Regions from separate parts of the Aminobacter sp. J44 genome, predicted to be linked through region 1. Evidence: predicted binding sites of a transcription regulator. Region 1 holds the regulator's gene; the other holds the start of a gene.
The links. Region 1 encodes PhoB, which activates phosphate uptake and scavenging genes when phosphate is short. Its sites were predicted from a motif close to TGTCATNNANCTGTCAT; they were not measured.
Positions count from the first base shown of each region.

Region 2: L610_RS00205 (RNA degradosome polyphosphate kinase) is a predicted target of PhoB. The motif match lies at 2,820-2,836, and genes of this name have one in related genera.

Region 1 covers NZ_VLJG01000002.1:7,911-22,637, reverse strand. Annotated here, with positions in the region: gene L610_RS01020 (chemotaxis response regulator protein-glutamate methylesterase) at 1-813, shown strand, start outside; gene L610_RS01015 (chemotaxis protein CheD) at 878-1,465, shown strand; gene msrB (peptide-methionine (R)-S-oxide reductase MsrB) at 1,471-1,878, opposite strand; gene L610_RS01005 (VWA domain-containing protein) at 1,945-3,135, opposite strand; gene L610_RS01000 (GNAT family N-acetyltransferase) at 3,138-3,584, opposite strand; gene L610_RS00995 (MoxR family ATPase) at 3,588-4,421, opposite strand; RNA gene ssrS (6S RNA) at 4,587-4,743, shown strand; gene phoB (phosphate regulon transcriptional regulator PhoB) at 4,781-5,470, opposite strand; gene phoU (phosphate signaling complex protein PhoU) at 5,487-6,194, opposite strand; gene pstB (phosphate ABC transporter ATP-binding protein PstB) at 6,206-7,045, opposite strand; gene pstA (phosphate ABC transporter permease PstA) at 7,081-8,415, opposite strand; gene pstC (phosphate ABC transporter permease subunit PstC) at 8,412-9,788, opposite strand; gene L610_RS00960 (substrate-binding domain-containing protein) at 9,860-10,900, opposite strand; gene L610_RS00955 (PAS-domain containing protein) at 11,007-14,678, opposite strand.
Region 2 covers NZ_VLJG01000001.1:42,907-57,633, forward strand. Annotated here, with positions in the region: gene ppx (exopolyphosphatase) at 1-548, opposite strand, end outside; gene L610_RS00205 (RNA degradosome polyphosphate kinase) at 545-2,755, opposite strand; gene L610_RS00210 (zinc-finger domain-containing protein) at 2,912-3,157, shown strand; gene L610_RS00215 (FAD-dependent oxidoreductase) at 3,168-4,349, shown strand; gene L610_RS00220 (amino acid ABC transporter ATP-binding protein) at 4,434-5,237, opposite strand; gene L610_RS00225 (amino acid ABC transporter permease) at 5,295-6,452, opposite strand; gene L610_RS00230 (amino acid ABC transporter permease) at 6,454-7,644, opposite strand; gene L610_RS00235 (amino acid ABC transporter substrate-binding protein) at 7,803-8,834, opposite strand; gene L610_RS00240 (cystathionine beta-lyase) at 9,250-10,422, shown strand; gene L610_RS00245 (GntR family transcriptional regulator) at 10,511-11,245, opposite strand; gene L610_RS00250 (aminomethyltransferase family protein) at 11,307-12,710, opposite strand; gene L610_RS00255 (GntR family transcriptional regulator) at 12,957-13,691, opposite strand; gene L610_RS00260 (ABC transporter substrate-binding protein) at 13,993-14,727, shown strand, end outside.

The DNA of each region.
Region 1 (14,727 bases):
CCGATGCCGGTGGTGATGGTGTCGACGCTGACCCAGGCGGGTGCGGACGTCACGCTCGCCGCGCTCGAGCTGGGCGCGGTCGACTGCGTCGCCAAGCCCTCCGCCGGCCACACGGTCGAGGAAGCATTTGGAGACCTTGCCGCGCGCGTAAAGTCGGCAGCCCGGGCGCGCGTGCGCGCCGGTACGGACCGCACGCCGGCCCATTCAACCAAGGGCGAATTTCGTTCGGACGGCCGCATCGTCGCGATCGGCTCGTCGACCGGTGGCGTCGAGGCGCTGATGAATGTGCTTTCAGCCTTTCCGGCGAACTGCCCGCCGACGGTGGTCACCCAGCACATGCCGGCCACCTTCACCAAGAGCTTTGCTGATCGTCTAAACCGCGTTTGCGCTGCGGCTGTCAGCGAGGCGGTCGAGGGCGCGCCTCTCGTTCCTGGCCATATTTACATCGCGCCGGGCGGCGAACAGCACCTGCAGGTCGCCGGCGTTGGCCAGCTGCGCTGCCGCCTGACCGCCAGCGAGCCGGTCAACGGTCACCGTCCCTCGGTCGACGTCCTGTTCGAGTCGGTTGCGCGCCATGCCGGGCGCTCGGCTGTCGGGGTCATCCTGACCGGTATGGGACGCGATGGCGCACGCGGTCTCCACATGATGCGCGGGGCAGGTGCCTTGACGATCGGTCAGAATGAATCGACATGCGTCGTCTACGGCATGCCGAAGGTCGCCTTCGAGATCGGCGCGGTGGAACGCCAGCTGCCGCTCGAGCGGATCGGTGCCGAAATCATCAACCGCTGCAACGCAGCCAGAGAAACCGTCTAGTGGTCAACTGTATGGTCGAAACCCTTGTCTTTGGCGCGAGACACGTCACGATGGGCACTGAGCGATGACAGGTGCTTCCGCGACCGCTTTTGCCGCTCCGCAGCAGCCCAGCATTGTGAGAGCAAAGCGCGTCCACATCGTGCAAGGGGACCATTATGTCACCGACGATCCGGAGATGGTTCTGACGACACTGCTGGGAAGCTGCGTCGCCGCCTGCATCCGTGATCCGATCGCCGGCGTTGGCGGCATGAATCACTTCCTGCTGCCGGGCGGCACACTTGGCGGCAACGACCGCGCGGTGCAGCGCCATGGCGTTCATGCGATGGAGCTGCTGGTCAACGATCTTCTGAAGCATGGCGCGCGCCGCGACCGGCTGGAAGCCAAGCTGTTCGGCGGGGCAAGGATGATCGACGGCCTGACTGATGTCGGGCGCCAGAATGCCGAATTCGCGGTGAAGTTCCTGGAGAACGAGGGCATCCGCCATGTCGGCGGCAGCCTGCTCGGCGAGCATGGCCGCAAGATCCAGTACTGGCCGGTTTCGGGCCGCGCGCGCCAGTCACTGATGGAGCGCGATGCGAAGGTGTTCGAGGCGGAGCGGAAGACGCGCCCCGCTCCTGTTCCGGACACGAGCGGGGCAGTCGAGCTGTTCTAGGGCGTTCAGCCGGCGTCGGGTTCGAACTCGAGCGCCACGCCATTGATGCAGTAGCGCAGGAAGGTCGGCGGCGGACCGTCAGGGAAGACGTGGCCGAGATGGCTGCCGCAGGTCGCGCAATGCACTTCCGTGCGAACCATGCCGTAGGAACGGTCCTCGGAGGTTTCGACCGAGCCCGGGATCGGGTCATTGAAGCTCGGCCAGCCGGTGCCGCTTTCGAACTTCAGCGTCGAGGCAAACAGCGGCGTGCCACAACCGACGCACTTGAAGGTGCCCGGCCGCTTTTCATGCAGAAGCGCGCAGCTGCCGGGGCGCTCCGTGCCGTGCTGGCGCATCACCTGATACTGCTCCGGCGTCAGGAGAGCGCGCCACTCCGCATCGGTGCGGGTGACGGGAAAATGCTTGTCGGTCATCGGGAAGCTCCGGTTTGTCGGTGCCGTAAATGTAGTGTCTTCGCGCGCCTGCCTCAATGGCAGGCGTCAGTGGCGGCGCGACAGCTCGCGGGTCGCGGCTTCAAGGCCCGCGAGCGTCAGCGGATACATGCGCTGCGAGAAGATTTCCTGGATCAGCTTGATCGAGTGCGTGTACTGCCAGTGCTGCTCACGCACCGGGTTGAGCCACACCGCATTCGGCCACTGGTTGAGCACGCGCGACAGCCAGACGTGGCCAGCTTCCTGATTCCAGTGTTCCACTGAGCCGCCTGGCGAGGTGATCTCGTAAGGGCTCATCGAGGCGTCGCCGACGAAGACTACCTTGTAGTCGGGGCCGTATTTCTGGATCACCTCGTAGGTGGGGATCACCTCCGAATGCCGACGCCGATTGTCCTTCCACACGCCCTCGTAGAGGCAATTGTGAAAGTAGAAGTACTCCATGTGCTTGAACTCGGCGCGCGCGGCCGAGAACAGCTCCTCGACGATGCGGATGTGGTCGTCCATCGAGCCGCCGACGTCGAAGAACATGAGCAGCTTGACTGCGTTGCGCCGCTCCGGCCGTGTCTTGACGTCGAGATAGCCGTGCTCCGCGGTAGCGGTAATGGTGCCGGGGAGGTCGAGCTCTTCGTCAGCGCCCTCACGCACCCAGCGGCGCAGGCGCTTCAGCGCGACCTTGATGTTGCGGGTGCCGAGCTCGACCGTGTCGTCAAAATTGCGGAACTCGCGCTTGTCCCAAACCTTCACCGCGCGGCGGTGGCGGCTTTCCGCCTGCCCGATGCGCACGCCTTCCGGATTGTAGCCATAGGCGCCGAAGGGCGAGGTGCCGGCGGTGCCGATCCACTTCGAGCCGCCCTGATGGCGGCCCTTCTGCTCCTCCAGCCGCTGCCGCAGCGTCTCCATCAGCTTCTCGAAGCCGCCGAGGGCTTCAACCAGCTTCTTCTCCTCTTCGGTGAGGTGCTTTTCGGCGAGCTTGCGCAGCCATTCCTCGGGCAGGTTGGCGGGGTCGATGCCGCCTTCGCCGGAAAGCGCATCGAGCCCCTTGAAGACATGCGAGAAGACCTGATCGAAGCGGTCGATGTAGCGCTCGTCCTTCACCAGCGCCGATCGCGCCAGGTAGTAAAAGCCTTCGACGTCATAGTCGACCAGCCCCGCCTTCATGCCCTCGAGCAGCGACAGGTATTCGCGGAGCGACACCGGAACCTTGGCTGCCTTGAGCTCGAGGAAGAAGGGGAGGAACATGGTCAGGACAGGTCGTATTCGATGAATCCGGTGCGGCGAGCAACGCGGTCGTAGAGCCGGCGGGCCGTGGCGTTGGTTTCGTGCGTCATCCAGTAGACGTTGGTCACGCCGCGCTCTGCTGCCGCCTTGCGCACGGCCTCGATGAGTGCCGCGCCCACGCCTTTGCCACGAGCCTCCCCGTCGGTGAACAGGTCCTGCAGGTAGCAGTTGCCTTCCATCGACCAGCTGGAGCGATGGAAGAGGTAGTGGACGAGGCCGACTGCCTTGCCATCGACCAGGGCAATGAAGCCGCAGGGCTCGAATTCGCCATCAGTGAACAGCCGCTGCCAGGTGGTCTCGTAGACCGTCTCGCTCACCTCGCTCTGGTAGAAGGTGAGATAGGCTGTCCAGAGCCGCCTCCACTCCGAATGATCGGTCTTTTCCAGCGGACGGATGACGACTTCGGCCATCGGTTATCTCCGCGACATGAACGCCAGGCGTTCGAAGAGATGAACGTCCTGCTCGTTCTTGAGCAGCGCGCCGTGCAGGCGCGGCAGTGCGTTCCTGGCATCGCCGCGCAGGTCTTCCGGCGAAATGTCGTCGGCGACCAGCAGGCGGATCCAGTCGAGCGCCTCGGAAGTCGAGGGTTTCTTCTTCAGGCCCGGCACCTCGCGGATCTCGTAGAACTGGGTAAGGGCGGCGCGCACCAGCTCCTGCTTAATGCCTGGATAGTGGACGTCGACGATCTTCTGCAGCGTCTCCATGTCCGGGAAGCGGATGTAGTGGAAGAAGCAGCGGCGAAGGAAGGCGTCGGGCAGCTCCTTCTCGTTGTTCGAGGTGATGATGACGATGGGCCGGTTGACCGCACGGATCGTTTCTCCGGTCTCGTAGACGTGGAACTCCATGCGGTCGAGTTCCTGCAGAAGGTCGTTCGGGAACTCGATGTCGGCCTTGTCGATCTCGTCGATCAGCAGCACCACCTTCTTCTCGGAAGTGAAGGCTTCCCACAGCTTGCCGCGGCGAATGTAGTTGCGAATGTCGTTGAAGCGCTCGTCGCCCAGCTGGCTGTCGCGCAGCCGGGAGACAGCGTCGTACTCGTACAAACCCTGCTGCGCGCGAGTGGTGGACTTCACGTTCCACTCGATCAGTTCCAGGCCGAGCGCGGCTGCGATCTGGCGCGCAAGCTCGGTCTTGCCGGTGCCTGGCTCGCCCTTGACCAGCAGCGGGCGTTCGAGGGCAATCGCGGCGTTGACCGCAACCATCAGGTCCTTGTCGGCGACGTAGGAAGCCGTTCCTTCAAAGCGCATGCGATGTCGTTCCTCAGAATGTCGTTGCCCGAACCTAGGGGCCATGCCCCGCCGAGGCAAGGAGGCTGTACTCAGGTAGCGGGTTGCAGATGGGTCGCCGCGATGTTCGGTCAATTTTCGGTTCTGTCACTGGCGCGGCAGGGCGGGCGCGACTATATAGGCAACGGCGGTCTGCGCTTCTCGACAGGAGCAGCATTTCCCCGGGGCCTTATTGATCCTTAGGGAGCTGTCCCTGTCCGGGCCCGTGGGCTCGGATATATGGCGCCCACCTACTTTGTAGGCCACCGGGATCAACCGCGCCATCGGTCGTCGTGGATCGCCACTTTCCCTGACAGACTGATTGAAGCGCCGCGCGCGGCTCAGCCTTCCTGCATGGCATAGCCCGCGCCGCGGATGGTGCGGATGATGTCGGTCTCGCCGTCGCGGTTCACCGCCTTGCGCAGCCGCCCGACATGAACGTCGACGGTGCGCTCATCGATGTAGATCGTCTCCCCCCAGACATTGTCGAGTAACTGGCTGCGCGAGAAGACGCGGCCGGGATGACGCATCATGAATTCGAGCAGGCGGAATTCGGTCGGCCCGAGCCTGATTTCGGTGTCGCCGCGGTGGACGCGGTGCGTCTCGCGGTCGAGTACGATGTCGCCAACCTTGAGCACGGACGACAGGACTTCGGGCTTTGCCCGGCGCAGCAGCGCGCGCACGCGGGCGATGAATTCAGGCGTAGAGAACGGCTTGACGAGATAGTCGTCGGCGCCGGTTGAAAGGCCGCGTACGCGGTCGCTCTCCTCGCCGCGGGCCGTCAGCATGATGACCGGCAGCCGCTCGGTTTCGGGCCGCAGGCGCAGGCGACGGCAGAGCTCGATGCCGGAGACGGCCGGCACCATCCAGTCGAGCACCAGCAGATCCGGCACATGCTCGCGCAGCCGCATCTCCGCCTCGTCACCGCGCGTGACGACCTCGACCTGATAGCCCTCGGCCTCAAGGTTGTAGCGCAGCAGGATGCCGAGCGCCTCCTCGTCTTCGACCACCATGATCTTCGGTGCAATCATCAGCCGGCTCTCCTTCTCAGGCAGGGTCTGGCGCAATTGTGGTCTCGTCGGTCTTCGGCCGGTTCAGCGGCAGCTGGCGGCCTGTGGCGATATAGTAGGCGTTTTCGGCGATGTTGGTGACGTGATCGCCGATGCGTTCGAGGTTCTTCGCGCAGAAGAGCAGATGCGTGCAAGCCGTGATGTTGCGCGGGTCTTCCATCATATAGGTCAAGAGCTCGCGGAAGACGGCGGTGTACTGGATGTCGATCTGTTCATCGTCGATACGCAGCGCCTCCAGCCGGCCGGCATTGCGCGCCGCATAGGCCGCGACGACCTCGTCGATCTGTTCCATCACCAGCTTCGCCATGACGTCGATCGAATGCGACAGGCTCTTTGGCGTGACGCCTTCGCTGACGGCGCTGACCCGCTTGGCAATGTTCTTGGCGAGGTCGCCGATGCGCTCGAAGTCGGCCGCCATGCGGAGTGCGCCGACGACGACGCGCAGATCCTGAGCCATCGGCTGGCGTTTGGCGATGATGGTGATCGCGCGTTCGTCGAGCGCGCGCTGGTGGGCATCCATCACGGCGTCTGCGGAAACCACGCGTAGGGCGAGCACCGAATCGCTGTCGAACAGCGCGCGGGTGGCATCCGTGACCATCGTGTGCGCAAGGTCGCCCATCTCGCGGATCAGGCGGTCGATGTTGCCGAGTTCTTCGTCGAAGGAGGTAACGATATGGGCTGCCATGAATTGGCTCCTCAGCCGAACCTGCCGGTGATGTAGTCCTGCGTCCGCTTCTCGCCGGGGCTGGTGAAGATCAGGTCAGTCGGACCTTCTTCGACCAGGTTGCCGAGATGGAAGAAAGCGGTGCGTTGCGACACGCGCGCGGCCTGCTGCATCGAGTGGGTGACGATGACGATCGTAAAATTCTGCTTCAGCTCGTCGATCAGTTCCTCGATGCGGGCAGTGGCGATGGGGTCGAGAGCCGAGCAGGGCTCGTCCATCAGGATCACTTCCGGCGAGACCGCAATGGCGCGGGCGATGCAGAGGCGCTGCTGCTGGCCGCCCGAAAGGCCGGTGCCGGGCTCGTGGAGCCGGTCCTTCACCTCGTTCCAGAGGCTCGCCTTCTGTAGGCTTGATGCGACGATCTCATCGAGGTCGGCCTTCGAGCGGGCCAGACCGTGGATGCGCGGGCCGTAGGCGACGTTTTCGTAGATGGACTTCGGGAACGGGTTCGGCTTCTGGAACACCATGCCGACGCGAGCGCGCAGCTCGACGACATCGAGCGAGGGGGCGAAGATGTCGCTGCCGTCGAGTGCGATCTGTCCGCTCACGCGGCAGCCGTCGATCGTGTCGTTCATGCGGTTGAGGCAGCGCAGGAAGGTCGACTTGCCGCAGCCCGACGGGCCGATGAAGGCGGTGACGGACTTTTCCGGAATGTCAATCGACACGTCGAACAGCGCCTGCTTCGGACCGTAGAAGACGCTGACGTTGCGCGCGATAACCTTTGCGGAGCGCGGTTCGGCATCGGGCGTGCGGACCGTCGTTGACGGCATGTGGTAGAGGTCCGAGCGGGCGAGGATGGTTGCGGCAGGCATGTTCATTTCGGTCGCCTCCAAGCGAGTGTTCTCTGTCATGTGCGTTTCTCCAGCCGCGAGCGCAGGAAGATCGCGATGGCGTTGAGCGTCAGCATCAGCCCGAGCAGGACGATGATGGCGGCTGATGTGCGCGCTTCGAAGAAGTTGCGGTTCTCGTTGCCCTGCCAGAGGAAGATCTGCACGGGCAGGGCTGACGATTGGTCGAGAGGGGTAGCCGGTACCTGCGCGACGAAGGCGTTCATGCCGATCAGCAGCAGCGGTGCCGTTTCGCCAAGCGCCTGTGCGACACCGATGATGGTGGCGGTGAGCATGCCGGGATAGGTGACGGGCAGGACGTGGTGAAACACGGTCTGCGTCTTCGACGCGCCGAGGCCGAGGGCTGCCTGGCGCAGCGACGGCGGCACGGCGCGCAACGCCGAGCGCGTGGCGATGATGATGGTGGGAAGTGTCATCAGCGACAGCACCAGTCCGCCGACGAGCGGTGCCGACAGCGGCAGACGGAAATAGTTGATGAAGACGGCAGCGCCCAGCAGGCCGAAGACGATCGACGGCACGGCGGCGAGGTTGTTGATGTTGACCTCAATGAGGTCGGTGAACCGGTTCTTCGGCGCGAACTCTTCCAGATAGACTGCGCTCATGACGCCGATCGGCACGGCAAGCACGATCACCACCAGCATCATGTAGAGCGAGCCGACGAAGGCTCCGGCAAGGCCGGCGGAAGCCGGAGCCGACCGCGAGTCGACATTGGTGAAGATGTGCCAGGCAAAGGCGTTGCGGATTTTCCCCTCGGCCTTGAGCTGGTCGGCAAGCGCGCGTGCCGGCTCGCGCAGCTGTTGCTGCGCATCGGGCAGTGCGCGGTCGATGTTGCCCTTCAGCCAGTTGTCGGCATTGGCCGAGGCTAGCAGGCTGACCTGAACCGTCTTGCCGATCAGCGTCGGGTCAGCGACCAGCATGTCGCGCAGCTCGAAGCGGGCGTTGGTCTCGACAATCGACAGGATTTCACGCGAATTCGCCTTCGTGTCGGGGGCAGCCTCCCGCACCGCCGCCTCGATGAGGCGGTTCCAGTTGACCATCGTCATCTTGCGCTCCCAGTCGCTGACCGCCTTCGCATATTCGGCGTGCGACTGGTTTCCGGTTCGCGTTGGCCGTTCGCCAACTTTGATGACCGCCGCATCGAAATGAACGTCGAGTGTCAGCGTCGCCTGCGTAAAGGCGGGAAGTCCGCGGGACAGGATCATGCCGAACAGGATCGCGACAAAGCTGAGGGCGGCCAGGATTGCGAGGATGCCATAGAAGCGAAAGCGCCATTCGCGGGCATGACGGGCAGCAAGCCCCGCGCGGACGAGACCGAGGCGTTCGTCGGACGTCATTCGTACTGCTCCCGGTAGCGGCGGACGATGTAGAGGGCGGCGACGTTGAGGATGAGGGTCATCGCAAACAGCGTCAGGCCCAGCGCGAAGGCGACCAGTGACTGCGGCGACGCGAAGTCGGTGTCGCCGGTCAGCTGGTTGACGATAGTGACGGTCACGGTGGAGACCGGTTCGCCCGGATTGAGGCGCAGGTACGGGCTATTGCCGGCAGCGAGGACTACGATCATCGTCTCGCCGATGGCGCGGCTGACGGCGAGCAGGAACGCGCCGACGATGCCGGGAAGCGCGGCCGGCAGGATGATGCGCTTGATGGTCTCGGACTGCGTGGCACCAAGGCCCAGGGAGCCGTCGCGCATGGCACGCGGCACCTGGCGGATGATGTCGTCAGAGAGCGAGGAGATGAAGGGGATGATCATGATCCCCATGACGATGCCGGCCGTCAGCGCGCTGGTGGCGCGGATGTCTAGGCCGAGCAAATTACCCAGCCCGGCCAGGAAGGGGCCGACCGTCACCAGCGCAAAGAAACCGTAGACGATGGTCGGGATGCCGGCGAGGATCTCGATGATCGGCTTGACGACGCCGCGCAGGCGCGGCGAGGCATATTGCGTCAGGTAGATCGCCGTCATCAGGCCGATCGGCAGGGCGACGAGGATGGCGATGGTCGCGACCATCAGCGTGCCCCACAGGAGCGGCAGGAGGCCGTATTCGCCAGCAGAGCCGTGGCCCGTCGTTGAGAAACCGGGGTTCCAGACAGTGCCGAAAAAGAAGTCGATTGGGCTGACGAAAGTGAAGAAGCGAATGGCTTCGACCAGCAGCGAGGCGACGATGCCGGCGGTGGTCAGGATCGCGACGATCGAGCAGCCGATCATCGCCCAGGAGACCATGCGCTCGACCTCGTTGCGCGCGCGCAGGCGCAGCGAAATTCGGCTGCGCGCGAACCAGAGCGCCAGCGCGCCCGTGCCGGCGGCAGCGGCGATGATGGCTGCCGAGGTCAGGATGCGGAACTCACGCAGCGCCTGGGCAACCTGATTTTCCCAAGGTTGGGCATCGCCGATGATACCAAAGCCGCTCTCGATCTGCCGGATGCGCCGTATGGCGGCATCAAGATCGGCAGGGGCGAACGAAGACGTCTCGGGCGGAAGCTGCGCGAGAACGTAGGCGCGGCTTGCCGTGTCGCCGAACAGCGCCCAGAGCGCCAGGATCAGCAGTGCCGGGGTGAGCGACCAGATGGCAACGAGGGCGCCGTGGTAGACCGGGCGCGAGTGAAGCCGTGCTTCGCCCGCGAGCGTGAGGCTGCGGCTGCGCGAGCAGCCGGTCTGGTAAGCAATACCCAGCAGGATCAGCAGCAGGGCGGCGATGATGGCTGTGTTCATGAACCGGCCTTCCGGATCTCATGAAGGATGAGCATCAGGCCGCATGAGCGGCCCGATGCCCGCGTGACGCGCTACTTCACGTCCTCTACTGTGATTGTCCTGCCTTCCTGGAAGCTCGCCAGAACCTCGGCGAGTTCTTCCGCAGGCGCGGGGATCAGGCCGGCGGTCTCGAGCGTGCCGCCCAGCCCGGCCATCTGGTCGGACAGGAAGAACTCGACATATTCGGCAATACCCGGAACGACGCCGATGTGCTCGCCCTTGACGTAGAAGAAGAGCGGGCGGGAGACCGGGTATTCGCCGGCGGCGACCGTTTCGAGCGACGGGGTGATACCGGAAACAGTCGCGACCTTTAGCGTGTCTCGGTTCTGCTCGTAGAAGGAGAGGCCAAAGACGCCGACCGTATCCGGGTTGGCCTGCAGGCGGGCGAGAGTCTCGGTGTAATCGCCGGCGATCTCGACCACCACGTCCCCGCGGAAGGTGGTGGTGACCTTCTCGAACTCTTCCTTCGACAGCTCCGGCAGCCCGGCTGCCTTGGCGCCTTCCGCGATCACGCGCTCCTGAAAGACTTCCCGGGTGCCGTGGTTGGAGGCCGGGATCGCCAGTGCAATCGGCTGGTCAGGCAGCGACGGATCGATCTCGTTCCACTTTGTGTAGGGATTGTCGACGAGCTTGCCGTCGACCGGAACCTGAGCGGCGATTGCCTTGAATACGTGGACCGGTTCAAGCGCGAAGTCGGCGCGCTGTGCGCTTGTCGCGAAGACGATGCCGTCATAGCCGATCATCATCTCGTGGATCTTGCTGACGCCGGCAGCATTGCAGGCTTCTACCTCGGCGGCGCGGATCCGGCGCGAGGCATTGGCGATGTCGATGGTGTTCTCACCGACGCCGCCACAGAACTGGCGCAGGCCGCCGCCCGTGCCGCCCGAGCCGACAACCGGCGTCTTGAAGTCGGGAAATGCCTGGCCGAACTCCTCGGCGACGATGCTCGCGAAGGGCAGGACGGTCGAGGAACCTGCGATCTGGATGATGTCGCGCGACTGTGCGCTGGCTGCGCCGAGCGAGGCGGCGAGGGCTGCGGAGGCGACGGTCGCTACGAGGAAATGCCTGGTCATGGTGCCTACTCCCGAAGGTCGGATGCGACGCTCCTTGCGTCGGGAGTGGCAATAGCCGCGTTATGTAACAGCTGGATGACAGTCCGGTGTCACGCCGGTGACGGCGTCATGCGAAGCTGAAGTCGACCTCCGTACCGGCACCAAGCCACAGCGAAATCTTTTCCGTCAGTGCCTTCGGGCTGATTGGCTTGGACAGATAGTCGTCCATGCCGGCTTCAATGCAGCGTTCCCGGTCGCCCTTGAGCGCATGGGCGGTGACGCCGACGATCGGCGTGTGCCGGCCGGTGCCTTCCTCCATCTCGCGAATCCGGCCGGTTGCCTCGAGGCCGTTCATCTCAGGCATGGAGACGTCCATCAGCATCATGCGAGGCTTGAGCCGCGACCAGGCTTCGACCGCGAGCCGGCCATTGCCGACGATCTCGTACCGCAGGCCCGTTTCGCCAAGGATCTGGCTGAATACGAGCTGGTTCACTTCATTGTCCTCGGCAACGAGAATGTCGACCCGGTGGTCGCGGCCGGAGGCAGGTCGCAGCGGCACGATGTTGGGCTCCGGCAGTGCCGGCGCTGCAGGCTTTACGCGGATGACATCGGCATCTTCGACCGCAGAGGCTGGCGCAGTGCGGTCGTGCTTCTGCTGAAGCCCGTGGCGGTGCTTCTGGATTGCGGCGACGAGCGCTTCAAGCAGCGCCGAAGAGCGCGCGGGCTTGATGAGATGAGCGTCGATGTTGAGCGCACGGTAGCTCGGCTGACCGAGCGTCTGATCGACAGAGGTCAGCATGACGATCGGCGTCGCGGCAAGTTCCGGCGTTGCGCGAACGACGCGCGCGACATCACTGCCGGTCATCTCCGGCATCTGGTAGTCGAGGATCATGCAGTCGACGGTGAGGCCGCGCGCGACAACTGCCTTGAGGACGGCGATGCCTTCGTCGCCGCTCTCGACGGCGCAGGCGTCGAAGCCCCAACTCGCCATCTGCTCCATCAGAATTGCGCGGTTAACGGCGTTGTCGTCAACGATCAGCACGCGCGCGCCCGAAACGTCGAGCGGCGTTGGGCGAAGTACGCGATGGTCGCCCGCACGCGGCATCGTCAGCGTGAACCAGAAGGTGGAACCTTGGCCCTCGACGCTCTCGGCCCCGATCTCGCCGCCCATCAGGGCAACCAGCCGCGAGGTGATCGCGAGGCCCAGGCCAGTGCCTTCATGACGGCGCGTCGATGACGCATCGACCTGGCTGAACTTCTCGAAGACCTGGTCCAGCTTGTCGGCTGGAATGCCGATGCCGGTGTCTTTCACCGACACGCGCAGGGCGACCTCGTCGCCGACGTCATGGCCAGACACGTCGACGAGGACGTGCCCCTTCTCGGTGAATTTGACCGCGTTGCCAACGAGGTTAGTGACGATCTGCCGGAAGCGGCCGACGTCACCAACGACTACCGTCGGCAGGCCCGGCTGCACCCGGACGATGAGCTCAAGATCCTTTTCCTTGGCTCTTGTCGAGACCAGCGTCGCCACGTCCTCGATTGCCTCGGCGAGATGGAACGGCCCCGGATCGAGAACCAGCTGGCCCGCATCGATCTTCGAGAAATCGAGGATGTCGTTGATGATCGTCAGTAGCGCGTTGCCGGACTTCACGATGATGTCGGTGAAGGTCTTCTGGCGGTCGTCGAGCCGCGAGCGAGCCAAAAGTTCCGCCATGCCGAGGACGCCGTTCATCGGGGTGCGGATTTCATGGCTCATGTTGGCGAGGAATTCGGACTTGGCGCGGTCGGCGAGCACAGCCTTGCGCTGCGCTTCCTCGAGTTCGGCCTCGCGCTGCTTCAACTCAGTGATGTCTATGCGAATGCCGATGAACGAGCCGTCGGGCGTGCGCGTGTCAATTGCCTGGTACCAGCGGCCATCCGGGTTCTGACGCACATAGGTGCGGTGCTGTTCGCGGCGGCGTTCGAGATAGGCGTCGATCCACTGCTCGCGGTCGCTATCATAGAGAGCATCGACATCCGGATCGCCGCTGGCGCGGAAGTAGCCGTGGGCATGGCCAAGCCGCAGCGCCTCGCGGAACGGGCAGCCGGCATACCAGGCCGCATTCACCTCCGGCATCGTGTCCTGCAGCTTCCTGTTGGCAAGAACGAAGCGGTCCTCGGTGTCGTAGATGATGATGCCCGCCGGCAGCGATTCCAGCACGTTCTCGAGATAGGTGCGGGCCGCGCGGCTCTCCATTTCCCGACGCTTCAACTCCGTCACGTCGAAGATCGAGCCTGCGACGTAGTCGGTGCCCGAGCGCGTGCGCACGCGGTTCTTCCGAAGGATGCGGAAGTGTTCCTTGCCGTCGATGACGTAGTCTTCTTCGTGCTCGTAGGGCTCCCCAGTCTTCAGGACCTCGAGTTCACGCCGCTCGAGCTCGGCCGCAATCCTCGGCGGCGCGAAGTCACGCGATCGCTTGCCGATGATGTCTTCGGGAGCCTTGCCCCACATCTGCGCGTAGGCGCGGTTGACCATGACAAAGCGCAGGTCCGCGTCCTTGACGAACATTGGATCGGGCACGTTGTCGATGACGGTCTCGGCGAGGCGGGCACGTTCGAGCGCGACCGCAACCTGCTTCTCGCGCTCCTTCATCTCGCTAATGTCAAAATAGCTGATGAGACGCTTGCGGCCGGAGAGGGGCGTCACGGAATAGATCATCGTGCGGCCGTCGGCGCGGGAGAATTCGCGCGGCGCGACGCTTCCCTGGCGGATCTCGTCGAGCCGCGACTCGACATAGGCTTCCCACTCCTGCGGTGAAACACCGTAGACGCCGTTGTCGCGGTTGTAGTCCATCAGTACCCGGAATGGGCTGCCTGTCGGGACGTTGGTCTCGTTGAAACGCCAGATCTCGTAGAAGGCCTTGTTGACGATCTCGATGTCCAGGTTCTCGTCAACGATGACGACGCCCATCTGCATGGCGTCGAGGCTGCGCCGAAGATCTTCGAGGAGATACTCAGCTTCCCGCTTAGCGAGGAGAACCTCGTTCTCATGGCGCTTGAGGGCAGTCACGTCCGTACAAACGCAGATCATGCCGCCGTCTTCTGAAGGGACCTCGCGATGGATGGCGTAGCGTCCGTCGGAGAACGAGATCAGCGCCTCGAAAGGCTCGCGCTTGCTGCGGCCGTCGATCAGGAATGTGCAAAGGGCTTCCGCATCCATTTCGTGCGGCGTCCACAAACCGCGGTCGACCGCGGCGCGGACCAGATCATGGAAGCGTGTGCCGCGGCGGATCAAATCCTCGAGCCCGGCATACATCTTGACCATAGCGTGGTTGTAGAGAACCAGCCGGTCGTCCGCGTCGTAGTAGCAGAAGGCGTCCTGCAGCGCGTCGAGCATCAGCGCCAGGCGCGTATCGCGCGAGGGCATCTGCGACGTGGCCTTGCGGAAGTAGGCGGTCACATTGCGGCAGGTGCCGCGATAGCCGAGGAAAGTGCCGTCGCTGTCGAACAGCGGCACGCCGGAGATCGCCACATAGCGGCAGTCGCGGTTGGGAACCTTGGTGTGGCAGATGAAGTCGCGGAACGGCTTTCGGGCGCGCAGCGCATCGAGATGCTCAGACTTGCCGCCGAGGCTGCCGGTTTCCAGCAGGGTATCGATACGTGCGCGGCCAATGACGTCATCCGGGCTCGCGCCGGTGGCGGCAGCGTAGCTGTCGGAGAGTTGGCAGATGACGTGACTGGGATCCGATTGCCACAGCCAGGCGCAGTCGTTTTCGAGAAGCTGAAGACCGGCGGCGGCAAGCTGCCCTTCCGCCGGCATGCTGTTCATCACAGAAGATAGCGTCGGCGTCTCACCGAAAGGCAAAACA
Region 2 (14,727 bases), on a different contig from region 1:
CGCGAAGTCGAGCCCTTCGCCATTTCCTGCAGCCGCAGGCCACCAAGCGGCAGCGTGATGCCCTCGCCGATCTCCTCGCCCTTGACGTCGACGAGCTCCAGGCTGCCACCGCCGAGGTCACCAGAGATGCCATCGGGATCATGGAAGGCAGAGATGATGCCGAGGCCGGCGTAGGTTGCCTCCTCGCGGCCGGTGAGGACACGGATCGGTACGCGAAACACGTCCTCGGCGCGGCGGATGAAGTCGGGGCCATTCTCGGCCTCGCGCGCCGCCGCCGTCGCGATCACGTGCAGCGATTGCGCCCCGGCCTGCTCTGACAGTGCCCGAAAGCGTCGGAACTCTTCCAGCGCCATATCGACCGCCTTCGGGTCGAGCTTGCCGGTGGAGTAGATTCCGCGGCCGAGGCCCGCCAGCATCTTCTCGTTGAACAAGATGGTTGGGGATCGGGCGATCCCCTCGTAGATGACGAGGCGGATCGAGTTCGATCCAATGTCCACGATGGACAAAGGCCGGCGATCTGGAAGCCGGCCCTGCGATACAGAGATCATGCTGAGGTTGCCACGCTGGCTTTCTTGCGGCGCTTGTACTGCGCAATGCGCTGTGGCGCATGAGATTTCAGGGCATCACCACGACCCGAAAGGCTCGGATTGGTCATGAAATACTCCTGCGCGTTGAAAGGCTCTTCGCCTTCCTCGGGGACGATCCGCCGCGAGGTTCCGTCCGCCAGTACCTCGAAACTCTGCTGGTTGTCCATAATATTGCCCAGCATGATCTGGCCGAGCACTTGCTCGTGCACGGTCGGATTCGTGATTGGGACCAGCGTCTCGACGCGGCGATCGAGATTGCGCGGCATCATGTCGGCCGAGCCGATATAGACGATGGCCTCGTCCGACGGCAGACCGCTGCCATTGCCGAAGCAGTAGATGCGGCTGTGCTCGAGGAACCGACCGACGATCGATTTCACGCGGATGTTTTCCGAAAGGCCGGGCACCTGCGGCCGCAGGCAGCAGATGCCGCGCACGACGAGGTCGATTTCGACCCCGGCGCGGCTTGCCTCGTAGAGCGCGTCGATGACGATCGGGTCGACCAGCGAGTTCATCTTCATCCAGATCTGGCCGGGCTTGCCCTCCTGCACGAAGCGGACTTCATCTTCGATGTGCTTCAGGATACGGCTGCGCAGGCCAAAGGGCGAGATCGCCAGGCGCATCTCGCCGGTAGGCTCCGCATAGCCCGTGATGAAGTTGAAGATCTGCGCAACGTCGCGGGCGATCACCGGGTCCGAGGTGAAGAATGAAAGGTCCGTATAGATACGCGCGGTGATCGGATGGTAGTTGCCGGTGCCGAGGTGGACGTAGTTGCGCAACTTGCCGTCCTCGCGGCGCACCACCAGCGACATCTTGGCGTGGGTCTTCAGCTCCAGGAAGCCGAACACGACCTGCACGCCGGCGCGCTCCAGGTCCCTCGCCCAGCGGATGTTGGCTTCCTCGTCGAAGCGGGCCTTGAGCTCGACCAGCGCCGTCACCGACTTGCCGGCCTCGGCCGCCTCGATCAGCGCGCGCACGATCGGGCTGTCATTCGAGGTGCGGTACAGCGTTTGCTTGATCGCGACCACATCCGGGTCGAACGCAGCCTGGCGCAGGAACTGCACCACGGCGTCGAACGACTCATAGGGGTGGTGGACGATGATGTCCTTCTCGCGGATCGCCGAGAAACAGTCGCCGCCGTGCTCGCGGATGCGCTCGGGGAAGCGCGGATTGTAGGGCGTGAACTTGAGCTCATCGCGCGGCAGCGAAACCAGCTCAGAGACATGATTGACCGCAAGCGGCCGCTGCAAAATCGAAATGCGCGACGCCGGCACCTCAAGCTCGGTCGCCACGAATTCGCGCAGCGCCCCGGGCATCTTGTCGTCGAACTCGATGCGGATCACCTGGCCGCGCCGGCGGCGCTTCAGCGCACTCTCGAACAGGCGTACCAGGTCCTCCGCCTCTTCCTCAACTTCGATATCCGAGTCACGGATGATGCGGAACGTGCCCGATCCCTCGACCTCGTAGCCGGGGAACAGCTTGCCGATGAAGAGCGCGACCACCTCTTCCAACTTGATGAAGCGGACGCACGAGCCGTTGCCCGGAATAAGGATGTAGCGACGCAGTGCCGTGGGAAGACGCAGCAGCGCCGTCATCTGCTCGCGGTTGCGCAGGTGGCGCAGCTGCAATGCGATCGAGAAGCCCAGGTTCGGAATGAACGGGAATGGATGCGCCGGGTCGATCGACAGCGGCGTTAGCACCGGGAAGATCGCTTCCATGAAATGGGCGTCGAGCCACTCCAGCTCTTCGCGCTCGAGATTTTCGGCGCGGATGACCTCGATCCCCTCCTGCCGCAGCAGCTCGGTCAGATGGGCATAGGCGCGCTGCTGGTCCTCCTGCAGCCTCGCGACCTCGAAAAGCAGCAGTTCCAGCTGCTGCTCCGGGGTGCGCCCGTCCGGGCTCTTGATGGCGATGCCCTGCCGGACCTGGCCGGCAAGGCCCGCCACGCGCACCATGAAGAACTCGTCGAGGTTATCGGCGGAGATCGACAGGAAGCGGACACGCTCAAGGAGCGGATGATTCGGGTTCTCCGCCTCGCTCAGCACGCGCCGGTTGAACTGCAGCCACGAGAATTCACGATTGACGAAACGATCAGGGTTGCCGTCGGGCGACGCCGACAGGGCCTGTATCTCGCCAGTGAATTCACTTGTCGCGGGCTTGAGCTCGTTCATCGTCCTGTTTTTCCCCTGCCGCAGGCAAACGGCATGCTGCCAGCTTAGCTTCTGGCAGGCATTTGCGACAGTTTGATATCATCAACTTGCAAAGACCACGTTTATGCGGCAAACGCTCTCGCAGGCGCAATCGGCATAGGAATCCGGGAGCATCTCATGGCTGGCCACGCGGTACCGCATTTCCAGAACGACGCAGGTCATCCCGCGATCGCGATCGGGGTGAAGGAGTTCATGTGCGTTGGGGCTAACCCGCCCTTCGACCACCCGCACATCTTCCTCGACATGGGCGACGAGTCCGAAAAGATCTGCCCGTACTGCTCGACGCTGTACCGCTACGATCCGAAGCTTAAGGCTGACGAGACCAACCCGGCCGGCGCTCTTTACCACCCCAACGCAGCCTGACCGATAGAAGATGCCCGAAGCGGGGCAAATCGCGATAGCAGGAGCCGGAATCGCCGGCCTCACCTGTGCGCTAGCGATGGCTCGCGCTGGGTACAAGGTCACGATCTACGAGCGCGCCCCACAACTGCAGGAAGTCGGCGCTGGACTGCAGCTGTCTCCCAATGCCACCCGCATCCTGCGTGAGCTTGGCGTTCTCGACCGTCTTCTCCCGCATGCCGTCCGCCCGAGCGAAATCGCCATCCGTCGGGCTGACAGCCTCCGGCTGCTCTCCTCGGTAGAGCTTGGCCAGTTCGCCCTCGACCGCTGGGGCGCTCCATACCTTACCATCCATCGCGCTGACCTGCAGAAGGCGCTGCTCGAGGCTGCGCTCGATAATCCGTCAATCACCCTGGTGACCGGCGCCCGCGTCGAGCGTGTCTCGACCACCAAGGGGAACTGTTCTCTCACCATCGCCGGAGCGGATCATCATTTCGAAGCTACCAGCGACCTCGTCGTCGGCGCAGATGGCGTTTGGTCGACGGTGCGCGGCCTGTTCGGCAAGGGCATCGGCAGCTTCTACACCGGCTACATCGCCTGGCGCACGACGGTCGGCGATGGCGGCAAGCTCGTGCCCATCGACCGCGTTACCACCTTCCTCCACCGCAACTTCCATCTGGTCGCCTACCCGATCCGCGCCGGCAAAGAGATCAATCTAGTCGCCGTCACGCCGGGCCTCGCCGAGGCGATGTCCTGGTCTAACGACTCCACCTCCACACGCCTTGAAGTGGCCATAGCGGGCGCGGACCCTGCCCTGCTGGCGCTGGTCCGGGGGGCGCAGCGCTGGACCACCTGGCCGATCCATGAGGTGCCGGCAGCGACGCCGTGGACTTTTGCGGGCAAGGTCGCGCTGATCGGCGATGCCGCACATGCCGTCAGCCCCTATGCAGCACAGGGAGCGGCGATGGCAATCGAGGACGCGCAGGCGCTGGCGGAGCAGCTGAAGGCGCATCCGGATATCCCCGCCGCGCTCACGGCCTACGAGGCGCAACGCAAGCCGCGCCTGCGCCGCGTTGCCAGCCGCGGCAGGTTCAACCGCTTCGCCTGGCACGCCTCTGGGCCCATCGCGCTCGGCCGCGACATCGTGCTTTCGCGACGCACTCCGCAGCAGCTCGCCACCGGCTTCGACTGGCTCTACGGCTACACCCAGCACTGAGAGCGGCCCTGCCCGTCTGGTTCAGGACCGCCTGATAAAACGAAGACGAGTAAAGGTTTCCCCTCGCCCGCCTCGGAACGATTGTCAGTGCAGGATTTGTGACAGGAACAGCTTGGTGCGTTCGTGACGCGGATTGTCAAAGAACTCGGCCGGCGTGTTTTGCTCGACGATCTGGCCCTGATCCATGAAGATGACGCGGTTGGCGACCTGACGGGCGAAACCCATCTCGTGGGTCACGCAGATCATCGTCATGCCTTCCTCGGCAAGACCGACCATCGTCTCCAGCACTTCCTTGATCATCTCCGGGTCGAGCGCCGAGGTCGGCTCGTCGAACAGCATGATGCGAGGGTTCATGCAGAGCGAGCGGGCGATCGCCACGCGCTGCTGCTGGCCGCCCGATAGCTGGCCCGGGTATTTGTGCGCCTGCTCCGGGATTTTCACGCGGGTGAGGAAATGCATCGCGATTTCCTCGGCCTGCTTCTTCGGCATCTTGCGCACCCAAATCGGCGCCAGTGTGCAGTTTTCAAGGATCGTCAGGTGCGGGAAGAGGTTGAAGTGCTGGAACACCATGCCGACCTCGCGCCGCACCTCGTCGATCTTCTTGAGATCGTTGGTGAGCTCGATGCCATCGACGATGATCTTGCCCTTCTGGTGCTCCTCAAGGCGGTTGATGCAGCGGATCATCGTCGACTTGCCGGAGCCCGACGGGCCGGCCACGACGATGCGCTCGCCGCGCATCACCTTGAGATTGATGTCCTTGAGGACGTGGAAGTCACCGTACCACTTGTGCATGCCGATGATTTCGATGGCGACGTCCGTGTCCGACACCTTCATCTTGGAGCGGTCGACGGCGATCTCGTTCGCGGCAACAGCGTTTTCAGTGGCCATTTTCTGTTCCCCTGTGGCTCTTCGGCCTTGTCTTGTGTTTGTTACGGGAGGTCGTGTTCATCGGCGGTATCCGGTGTCAAGCCGCCGCTCCATCCAGATCGAGTAGCGGGACATGCCGAAACAGAAGATCCAGAAGACGGCGCCGGCGAAGATCAGCCCCGACATCGGCGTCTGCGCGGATGCCCAGGCGGCGTCAGTAAAGTTCTGGCGCACGATGCCCAGTAGGTCAAACATGCCGATGATGTAGACCAGGCTCGTGTCCTTGAAGAGGCTGATGAAGCTGTTGACGATGCCGGGGATGACCAGCTTCAGTGCCTGCGGCAGGATGATCAGGCACATCTTCTGCCAGTAGCTGAGGCCGAGCGAATCCGCGCCCTCGTACTGCCCCTTCGGGATCGCCTGCAGGCCCCCGCGAACCACCTCCGCCATGTAGGCTGACGCGAAAAGGGCAACACCCACCAGCGCGCGCAGGAACCGGTCGAAGGTCATGCCCGCCGGCATGAACAACGGCAGCATCACCGAGGCCATGAACAGCACGGTCACCAGCGGCACGCCGCGCACCAGCTCAATGAAGATGACGCAGATCATCTTGATCGCCGGCATCTTGGATCGTCGTCCCAGCGCCAGCACGATGCCAAGCGGCAGCGACACTGCAATGCCGACGACCGACAGCACGATCGTCACCAGCAGCCCGCCCCATTCCGAGGTCGGCACATAGCGCAGGCCAAAATAGCCGCCGACCAGCAGGAAGAAGGCGACGATCGGGAAGACGACAAACAGCAGCAGCGCGTTGAGGGCCTTGTAGGGTACGCGCGGGATCAGCAGCGGCACCAGCAGCAGTACGAACAGGATCGCCGTGAGATCGACGCGCCAGCGCTCGCTGTAGGTGTAGCGACCGTACATGAACTGGGCGAACTTCGCGTTGACGAACGCCCAGCACGCACCGGACCAGCCGTCCGGCCGGACGCCACCCTGCGAAACGGTGGCGCAGACGGTACGGTCGGGTCCAGACCATACGGCATCGATGAACGCCCAGCGCAGCATATTCGGCACGAACCAGACGATCAGGAACAGGCCAAGCAGCGTAAGCACCGTGTCCATCGGCGAGGCAAACAGGTTGGCGCGCAGCCAGGCGCCAAAACCGCGGGCCCGCGACGGGGCCGGCTGCGGCCCCAGCATTTCGGTGCGGACATAGGAAAGATCAGCGCTCGTCATCTTATCTCTCCACCAGCGCCATCTTGGCGTTGAACCAGTTCATGAAGGCTGCGGTCGACAGGCTGAGGCCGAGATAGATGACCATCCAGATGGCCACGACCTCGATCGCCTGGCCGGTCTGGTTCATCGTCGTCTGGCCGATCTGGACGAGGTCGGGATAGCCGACGAAGACGGCGAGCGACGAGTTCTTCGTCAGGTTGAGATACTGGCTGGTAAGCGGCGGGATGATGATGCGCATCGCCTGCGGGATCACCACCAGCCTGAGCGTCAGGCCGGAGCGCAAGCCGAGAGCGTAGGAGGCTTCTGTTTGACCGCGGTTGACGCCGAGGATACCGGCGCGAACGATCTCGGCGATGAACGAGGCGGTGTAGAAAGACAGCGCCAGGTACAGCGACAGGAACTCGGGCTTCACCTGGAAGCCGCCGCTGAGGTTGAAGGTGCCCTTCTGCGGGAACTCGAAGCTGACCGGGATGCCGAGCAGCAACGTCACCAGCAGCGGCAGGCCAATGATGAGGCCGAGCGATGTTGCAAGCCGCGGGAACGGCTGGCCGGTCTGCATCTGGCGCCGGTAGGCCCAGCGGTTGACGATGAAGGCGACGATGATGCCGACGACGAGAGCGGCCGGAATGAGCCACGCACTCTCTTCCCAGATGGCCTTCGGCAGGAAGAAGCCACGGTTGTTGAGATAGGACGAGAATGGCAGCTCAAGACTGTCGCGCGGCCCGGGCAGCACCGACAGCACACCGAGATACCAGAAAAAGATGACGAGCAGCGGCGGGATGTTGCGGAACACCTCGACATAAACCGTGCAGATCTTGGCGATGAGCCAGTTGCCAGACAGCCGGCCGACGCCGACAAGGAAGCCGATGATGGTCGCAGTGATGATGCCGCAAATGGCGACAAGGATCGTGTTCAGCAGGCCAACGATCAGCGCGCTGCGGAAGGATGAGTCCGCCGTGTATTGGATCAGTGACTGCGAGACGTCGAAACCGCTACGGCGATCAAGGAAGCCAAAGCCGGACGAAATGTTCGCTCGGCGAAGATTGTCTACCGTATTTCCCCAAATCCAGTAGACCGCCGCGGCCAGAATGACCACGACAAGTACCTGGAAGATGATCCCGCGAACCCGCGGATCGTTCTTCCACGAGACGCGTGCTGACGTGTCAGCGCGCAGCACCTCAGTCGATGCCATGTGGTTCCCCTTGGTTCGGTGCGGGGACGTGCGTAGCGTCTCCGTCATTCCCGATAATTTCCAGAGCCGGTACTCACCTTGCAAAGATCAAGGCGTGCATTTGCACCGGGCACCAAGAAAAGCGGCTGCCGGGGTTGCCGGCAGCCGGAGCAAATTTCTTAGCGGAGCGGCGGAGCGTACTGCAGGCCGCCCTTGGTCCAGAGTTGGTTCAGGCCGCGGGCGATCTTGAGTGGGCTCTCCTGGCCGATGTTACGCTCGAACATCTCGCCATAGTTGCCGACGCCGGCGACCACTTTCACGACCCAGTCGTTTTCGAGGCCGAGCATCGCGCCAATCTTGGATTCCGGCTCCTGGCCGAGGATGCGCTTGATCTCCGGATTGTCGGAGCCCTTCATTTCCTCGACGTTGGCCTGGGTGATGCCGAGTTCCTCGGCCTGGATCAGCGCAAAGAGAGTCCACTTGACGATGTCGAACCACTGGTCGTCACCCTGGCGGACGAGCGGGCCGAGCGGCTCCTTGGAGATGATCTCCGGAAGAACCACGTGCTCATCCGGGTTGGCGAGCGTCAGACGGAGCGCATACAGACCGGACTGGTCGGTGGTGTAGGCGTCGCAGCGACCAGCCTCATAAGCGGCATTGGTCTCGTCGAAGCCCTGGAACACGACCGGGTTGTATTCCATGTTGTTGGCACGGAAGTAGTCGGCGAGGTTGAGCTCGGTCGTCGTGCCGGTCTGCACGCAGATCGCGGCGCCCGAAAGCTGCAGCGCGGAGTTGATGCCCGGGAGCTTCGCCGCGTTGATCATGAAGCCCTGGCCGTCATAGTAGTTGACGCCAGTGAAGTTGAAGCCGAGCGACGTGTCGCGGCTCAGCGTCCAGGTCGTGTTGCGCGCGAGCAGGTCGATTTCACCCGACTGCAGCGCGGTGAACCGCTCGGTCGCGTTGGTCGGGGTGAACTTCACCTTCTCCGGATCCCCGAAGACGGCGGCAGCAACGGCCTTGCAGAAGTCCGAGTCGAAGCCCTTCCAGTTGCCCTGATCGTCGGGGGCAGCAAAACCGGCAAGGCCGGTGTGGACGCCGCACTGGACAAACCCCTTGGCCTTCACGTCGTCGAGCGTCGCCGCCGACCCGGCCGCAGCCGACATCAGCACCATCGCAGCCGATCCGAGAATTCCGGTCACAAACTTTTTCATGCCCACATACCCTTTTCTAATTTTTGTCGGGGTGCGTGTCCCCTTGTGGTTCCTGCGGAAGCAGTGGCAGCCCTGTCAACAGCCTGAGGTCGCCTGAGAGCTTGAGGCCCTGTCGTCCCGCCTCCCATTACGCGGCCATCGAAAGCGATTATTGACCATCGGTCAAGTGCGAATGAAACAGCGGGAAGAATTGCCCAAAATTGATGCACCTCACACCATCTTTCGTGCATGTAGAGCCAATGAGTGAGCAAAAAAAATGTAGTTTTCCGGCCAATTATCCGGAAAAACTTACATAGTTCGTCAGGAGCGCCACTCGGCACTCTGGCCCAATTTTTACGGGGCCGCTGCGTTGGTCTGCGATAGTTGCAGAAGCTGGCTGCAGTGGCTATCCCTCCCCTAAACGGATCGAGGACAGATGAGCAATTCAGGCCAGACCAAGAAGGGCATCCACACGCAGCTTGCCCATATCGGCAACAACCCGCGCGACTTTTACGGCTTCGTGAACCCGCCGGTCGTGCATGCCTCCACAGTGCTGTTTCCGGACGCAGCGACCATGGCGTCACGCAACCAGAAATATACCTACGGGACGCGCGGCACGCCGACGACCGACGCACTGGCCTCGGCCATGGACACGCTGGAAGGCTCGGCCGGAACCATCATCGTGCCGTCGGGTCTGGCGGCGGTCACGATCCCGATGCTGGCCTTCCTGTCGGCAGGCGATCATGTGCTGATCGTCGATTCCGTCTACCACCCGACCCGCCACTTCGCCGACATGATGCTGAAGCGCTTCGGTGTCGAGGTCGAATATTACGACCCGGCGATCGGCGGCGGCATCTCGGCACTGATAAAGGCCAACACCAAGGTCGTGTTCACCGAATCGCCCGGGTCCAACACCTTCGAGATCCAGGACATTCCCGCAATCGCACAGGCCGCGCATGCGCGCGGCGCGATCGTGATGATGGACAACACCTGGGCGACGCCGCTCTACTTCCGGCCTCTCGACCACGGCGTCGACGTCTCGATCCACGCGGCGACCAAGTATCCGGCCGGCCATTCGGACATCCTGTTAGGCACGGTGTCCGCCAACGAACGCTGCTGGAATCAGCTGCACGAGACCTTCGTTACCATGGGCTGCTGCGCGGCTCCCGACGATGTCTATCAGGTGCTGCGCGGCCTCCGGACCATGGGCGTGCGTCTCGAGCGCCACGAGAAGAACGCACTTGAGATAGCGCGCTGGCTGGAAGCACAGTCGGGCGTTGCGCAGGTGCTGCACCCTGCTCTCGAAAGCTTCCCGAGCCACGCGCTGTGGAAGCGCGACTTCAAGGGATCAAGCGGCATCTTCTCGATCGTTCTCAACGGCGGCGGCGAAAAGCAGGCGCACGCCTTCCTCGACGCGCTGAGGATCTTCGGCCTGGGCTATTCCTGGGGCGGGTTCGAGAGCCTTGCCGTGCATGTCTGGATCGGCGACCGCCTCGTTTCGAAGCGCAGCTACGGCGGCCCGATCATCCGCCTGCAGATCGGCCTCGAGGACGTCGAGGACCTGAAGCAGGATCTGACCAACGCGCTGGCGGCGGCGGCATCAGCCTGAGTCAGCCGCTGCAACGCCTGACGACCCGAATCGAAAAAGCCGCCGATCTTCCGGCGGCTTTTTCTTTCCACTCAAAGACCTGCGTCGTTCAGGTAACAATCAGATTCAGGGACGGAATGCGGCTGAGCAGGCTCTTGTCGGTGTTGAGCACATATTCGAGGTTCTGACGCGCGACGCGCGCATGTTCGCGCGCGATTGCTTCGGCGCGCGCGCCCTCGCGCATCTCAATTGCCTGAACGATGGAGCGGTGCTGCTCCTGACCGCCGATGAGCGAGCGGCGGAAGACGACGAACGCCTCCTCAGTCTCCAGAAACGCGCTGGGCGAGGCGAACGGCAGGCTGGTCGCGCGCTCGATCTCGCGGCGCAGGGTCTCGCTTCCGGCAAGCATCGACAGCAACCGGTGAAACTCGGCATTGAGTTCCACGTAGCGTTCGAAATTGATCTTGGCAGGGTTCGGATTGATTGTTGCGTCCAGCGCCTCCACCACCTTGCTGATCTCGATCAGCTTACGCGGTTCGACGCCGCGCTCAGCCGCAAGGCGCGCTGCCGTGCCTTCGAGCACGCCGCGTATCTCAATGGAATCGATAACTTCGTCGGCGGAAAAGCCGCGTGCGATATAGCCGCCGGACGGAATTCGTTCGAGCAGCCCTTCCTGCTCAAGGCGCGCCAGAGCGGCGCGAATAGGTGTTCGGGAAATTCCAAGGCGCTCCGAAAGAGGAACTTCGGACAGGCGCTCCCCACGAGCAATCACGCCACCCACGACCAGATTGCGGATACCCATCAGGGCCTTGAGCGTCTGGGAGGCTTCCTTGCGGTCGTTCATGTCCCTGGCCCGTATGTGGAGGTGGTGGCGGCCACTGCTGGCCGCCACCCTGGAATTGCGCTTAGCGCTTGGTGCGCCAGCTCTCTGCGTAGTTCTCGCGAGCGTCGCGAGCATACGGCGTCGGGGAGACGCGGACGCGGATCTCGGCCTGCTTGTGCTGCTCGGTCGAGGTCTTTGCGGTCGGCTCCGGCTCGCCCCACAGCATGGTGAGGACGTCGCCTTCCTGGATGTCCGCATCGACGACACCCAGCGAGAGCACGCAGCGCTCGTTGAAGGAGTAGCCGTTGAACATCGACATACCGACCATCTTGCCGTTGTGCAGGATCATGTCGGCCGAGGACGAAGCGTAGTTCGGCTGCGGGAAGTCGATCCACTTGTACGGCGTGCCCTGCTCGAAGGCCGAACCGATGACCTTGAGGACGTCCTCGCGGTTCCACTCGAAGGTGACCTTCTTGCGGTTCTTCTGTTCCTTCATCTTCAGGAGGGCTTCCTTACCGACGAAGTCGGACTTCTTCCAGCCGATGTAGAAGTCGTAGCCGAGTTCGAACGGATTGACGTAGTAGTCCTCGATGTTCGACGAAACGAACGAACCGCCGATCGTGCCGGTAGCTTCGTAGCTGTCGACGCCGAGCCACTCGCGGTAGGCCTTGAGCATGCCGTCGCCGGTGTAGATGCCCGGAAGCGGGGACGGAATCCAGCCCGACTCGAGGGTGTTGGTCGAGTAGGCGCGGCTGCCGCAGCGGACGAGATCCACGTTGGCGTCCTTGGCGGCCTGCATGATCTCGGACAGGATGTAGTTCTTGTCCTCGTACGGACCCCAGATCTCGAGGCCCGGAGCGCCCGACATGCCGTGACGCAGCGCCTGGACGCGGCGCGAGCCGATGTTGATCCAGTCGACGTGGAAGAACTTGATCTCCGGAAGCGGACCGCGGTTCAGCTTCTCGAGGATCTTGTTCGCCTCAGGACCCTGGATCTGGTAGCGGTAGTGCGTGCGCAGGACGCGCTCACCTTCCGGACGCGACGGCGAACGCGGGTCGTGCTTGATGCGCACATTCCACTTGCCGTAAGCGGCGCAGAACATCAGCCAGTTCGAGGTCGGAGCGCGACCGACGAGGATGAACTTGTCCTGGCGCTCACGGAAGATGATGTGGTCGCCGATGACGTGACCGGCCGGAGTGACCGGAACGTAGTGCTTCGCACGGTTCAGGTCGAAGTTACCGAAGGCGTTGATGCCGTGATACGCAAGGAACTCCTCCGCCTGCGGACCCTCGACGATCAGTTCGTCCATGTGATGCGACTGATCGAAGAGCACGGCTGAATTGCGCCACGCCCACTGTTCGGTACGCCAGTTCGAGAATTCCGGCGCGACAACCGGGTAAACGTACGCACCGATGCGCGAATTGCGCAGGATGTCGACGGGATTACCCTTCTCCTGAATCAGGGCTTCAAGGCTGGTCGCTGACACTCTTCTTCCTCCATGAATGTGAGTATGTATACATACTGTATCGCACATTCGAAAAACGCAAGGCGGTTTGGAGGCGAAATCAGCAGTCAGCGTGAGAGAGCGTTGGATTCTGACTTCTTCGCGAGGAACTCGGTGCGGAAGAAAGGGGAAGAATTCGCGCCTAACCCATTGTTTCCAAAAAAGCACCCGTACGGATCGGCCGACTACGACTGCCGCCACAGTTCTGTGTACATCGCACGATCCCGCTCAGGTAACGAGCAGCGCGAGAGCCGGCATACGAGCCAAAAGATCCGGCTGGCCCGCCAAAAGGATGTCCAGATTGCGCCGGGGAGCGCGTGCATGCTCGCGTGCAATAGCTTCGGCCCGCGTCCCTTCACGCTTAACGATTGCATCAAGGAGGTCGCGATGCTGCTCCTGCGCGGGGCGCAATGAGAGTCGGAAAGCTTCGACGTCAGCATTGTTCGGCAGGAATGCGGAAGGTGACGCGAATGGCAGATGGGTAACGCGATCGATCTCCCGTCTCAGTACCTCGCTTCCCGCGAGAGAAGCCAGCTCGGTATGGAAACGCGCATTTAAGTCGCAATAGCCGTCAAAATCGACCTCCCCGGCGGTCGCACCGAAGCAGCCCTCCATCTCCTCAAGCGTCTCATGGATCTGCCGGAGCCGCGCTTCGCCCACGCCGCGCTCAGCTGCCAGGCGCGCGGCGGTTCCTTCCAGGACGCCACGCAATTCAATGGCATCCGCGACGTCGCTGAGGCTGAAGGTGCGAACGGTGAAGCCACCTCCCCGAACCCGCTCGAGCAGCCCCTCCTCGGCCAGCCTGAACATCGCCTCGCGTACCGGCGTGCGAGACACCTGCATGGATTCCGCCAGCGCCACCTCGAACAGGCGAGAACCTCCCTCGAACTCGCCATTCAGGATGCGCCTGCGCAACTCGATTGCCACACGAATCGCATGCGTACGGGTTGAACCCTGCTTCATGCCAACTGAAATCCTCCCCTTTCAGCTGTCGCAACTATACACGCCGCGCGCCCCGGCGCACCATGGCACCGGGAGATATTTGCGACTTTTGTATACACCGCAGGTTCAGCGATCTTCCAGGGTGTCCACTCGCGCCTGAACCTCTGTGTACGGTCGGGATTCCGGACCAGCCTGCTCGTGCTGGCGACAGTTTATACACATCCCCCTTGGCGAAATATCGATCCGTGTATACAGTCCGTATCGAGGAGCAGACGGGGGCTTAGGTTCGTCTGCAATTCGACAACCTAGGGAGGTTTTTCTAATGTTGACTAGACGCGTCACTCTTGCGCTTGGCGTTGCCCTGGCCATGTCGACGTCCGCACTCGCTCAGGAAACGGTCAAGATCGGCGTGATCCTGCCCTATTCCGGCCCGTTCGCCGACGCTGCCAACCAGCTGCAGGCCGGCATCGATCTCTACATTGCCAAGCATGGCGACACCGTTGCCGGCAAGAAGATCGAGCTGATCAAGAAGGACACCGGTGGTCCGAACGCCGATACCGCCCAGCGCGCGGCGCAGGAGCTCGTGGTCCGTGACGGCGCCGACATCATCGCAGGTTTCGCCCTGACGCCAGAAGCGCTCGGCGCGGCACCTGTCGCTGAGGAAGCGCAGAAGCTGATGGTCGTGATGAACGCTGCGACCTCGAACGTCACCGAGCAGTCGGAATATATCGTCCGCACCGGTGTGACGATCCCGCAGGTTAACTACGCGCTCGGCAAGTGGGCATTCGAGGAAGGCGGCGTGAAGCAGGCCTACACCCTCGTTTCCGACTACGGTCCGGGCCATGACGCGGAGAAGTCGTTCTCGGCCGGCTTTACTGAAGCAGGCGGCAAGATGCTCGGCTCCGACCGCACCCCGGTCGCGAATCCGGACTTCTCGGCCTTCGTGCAGCGCGTGAAGGATGCGAATCCGGAAGCCGTCTACATCTTCGTTCCGGGCGGCGCTCAGCCGGCAGCCATCGGCAAGGCACTTGCTGATCGCGGCCTGAACCCGCCGGCG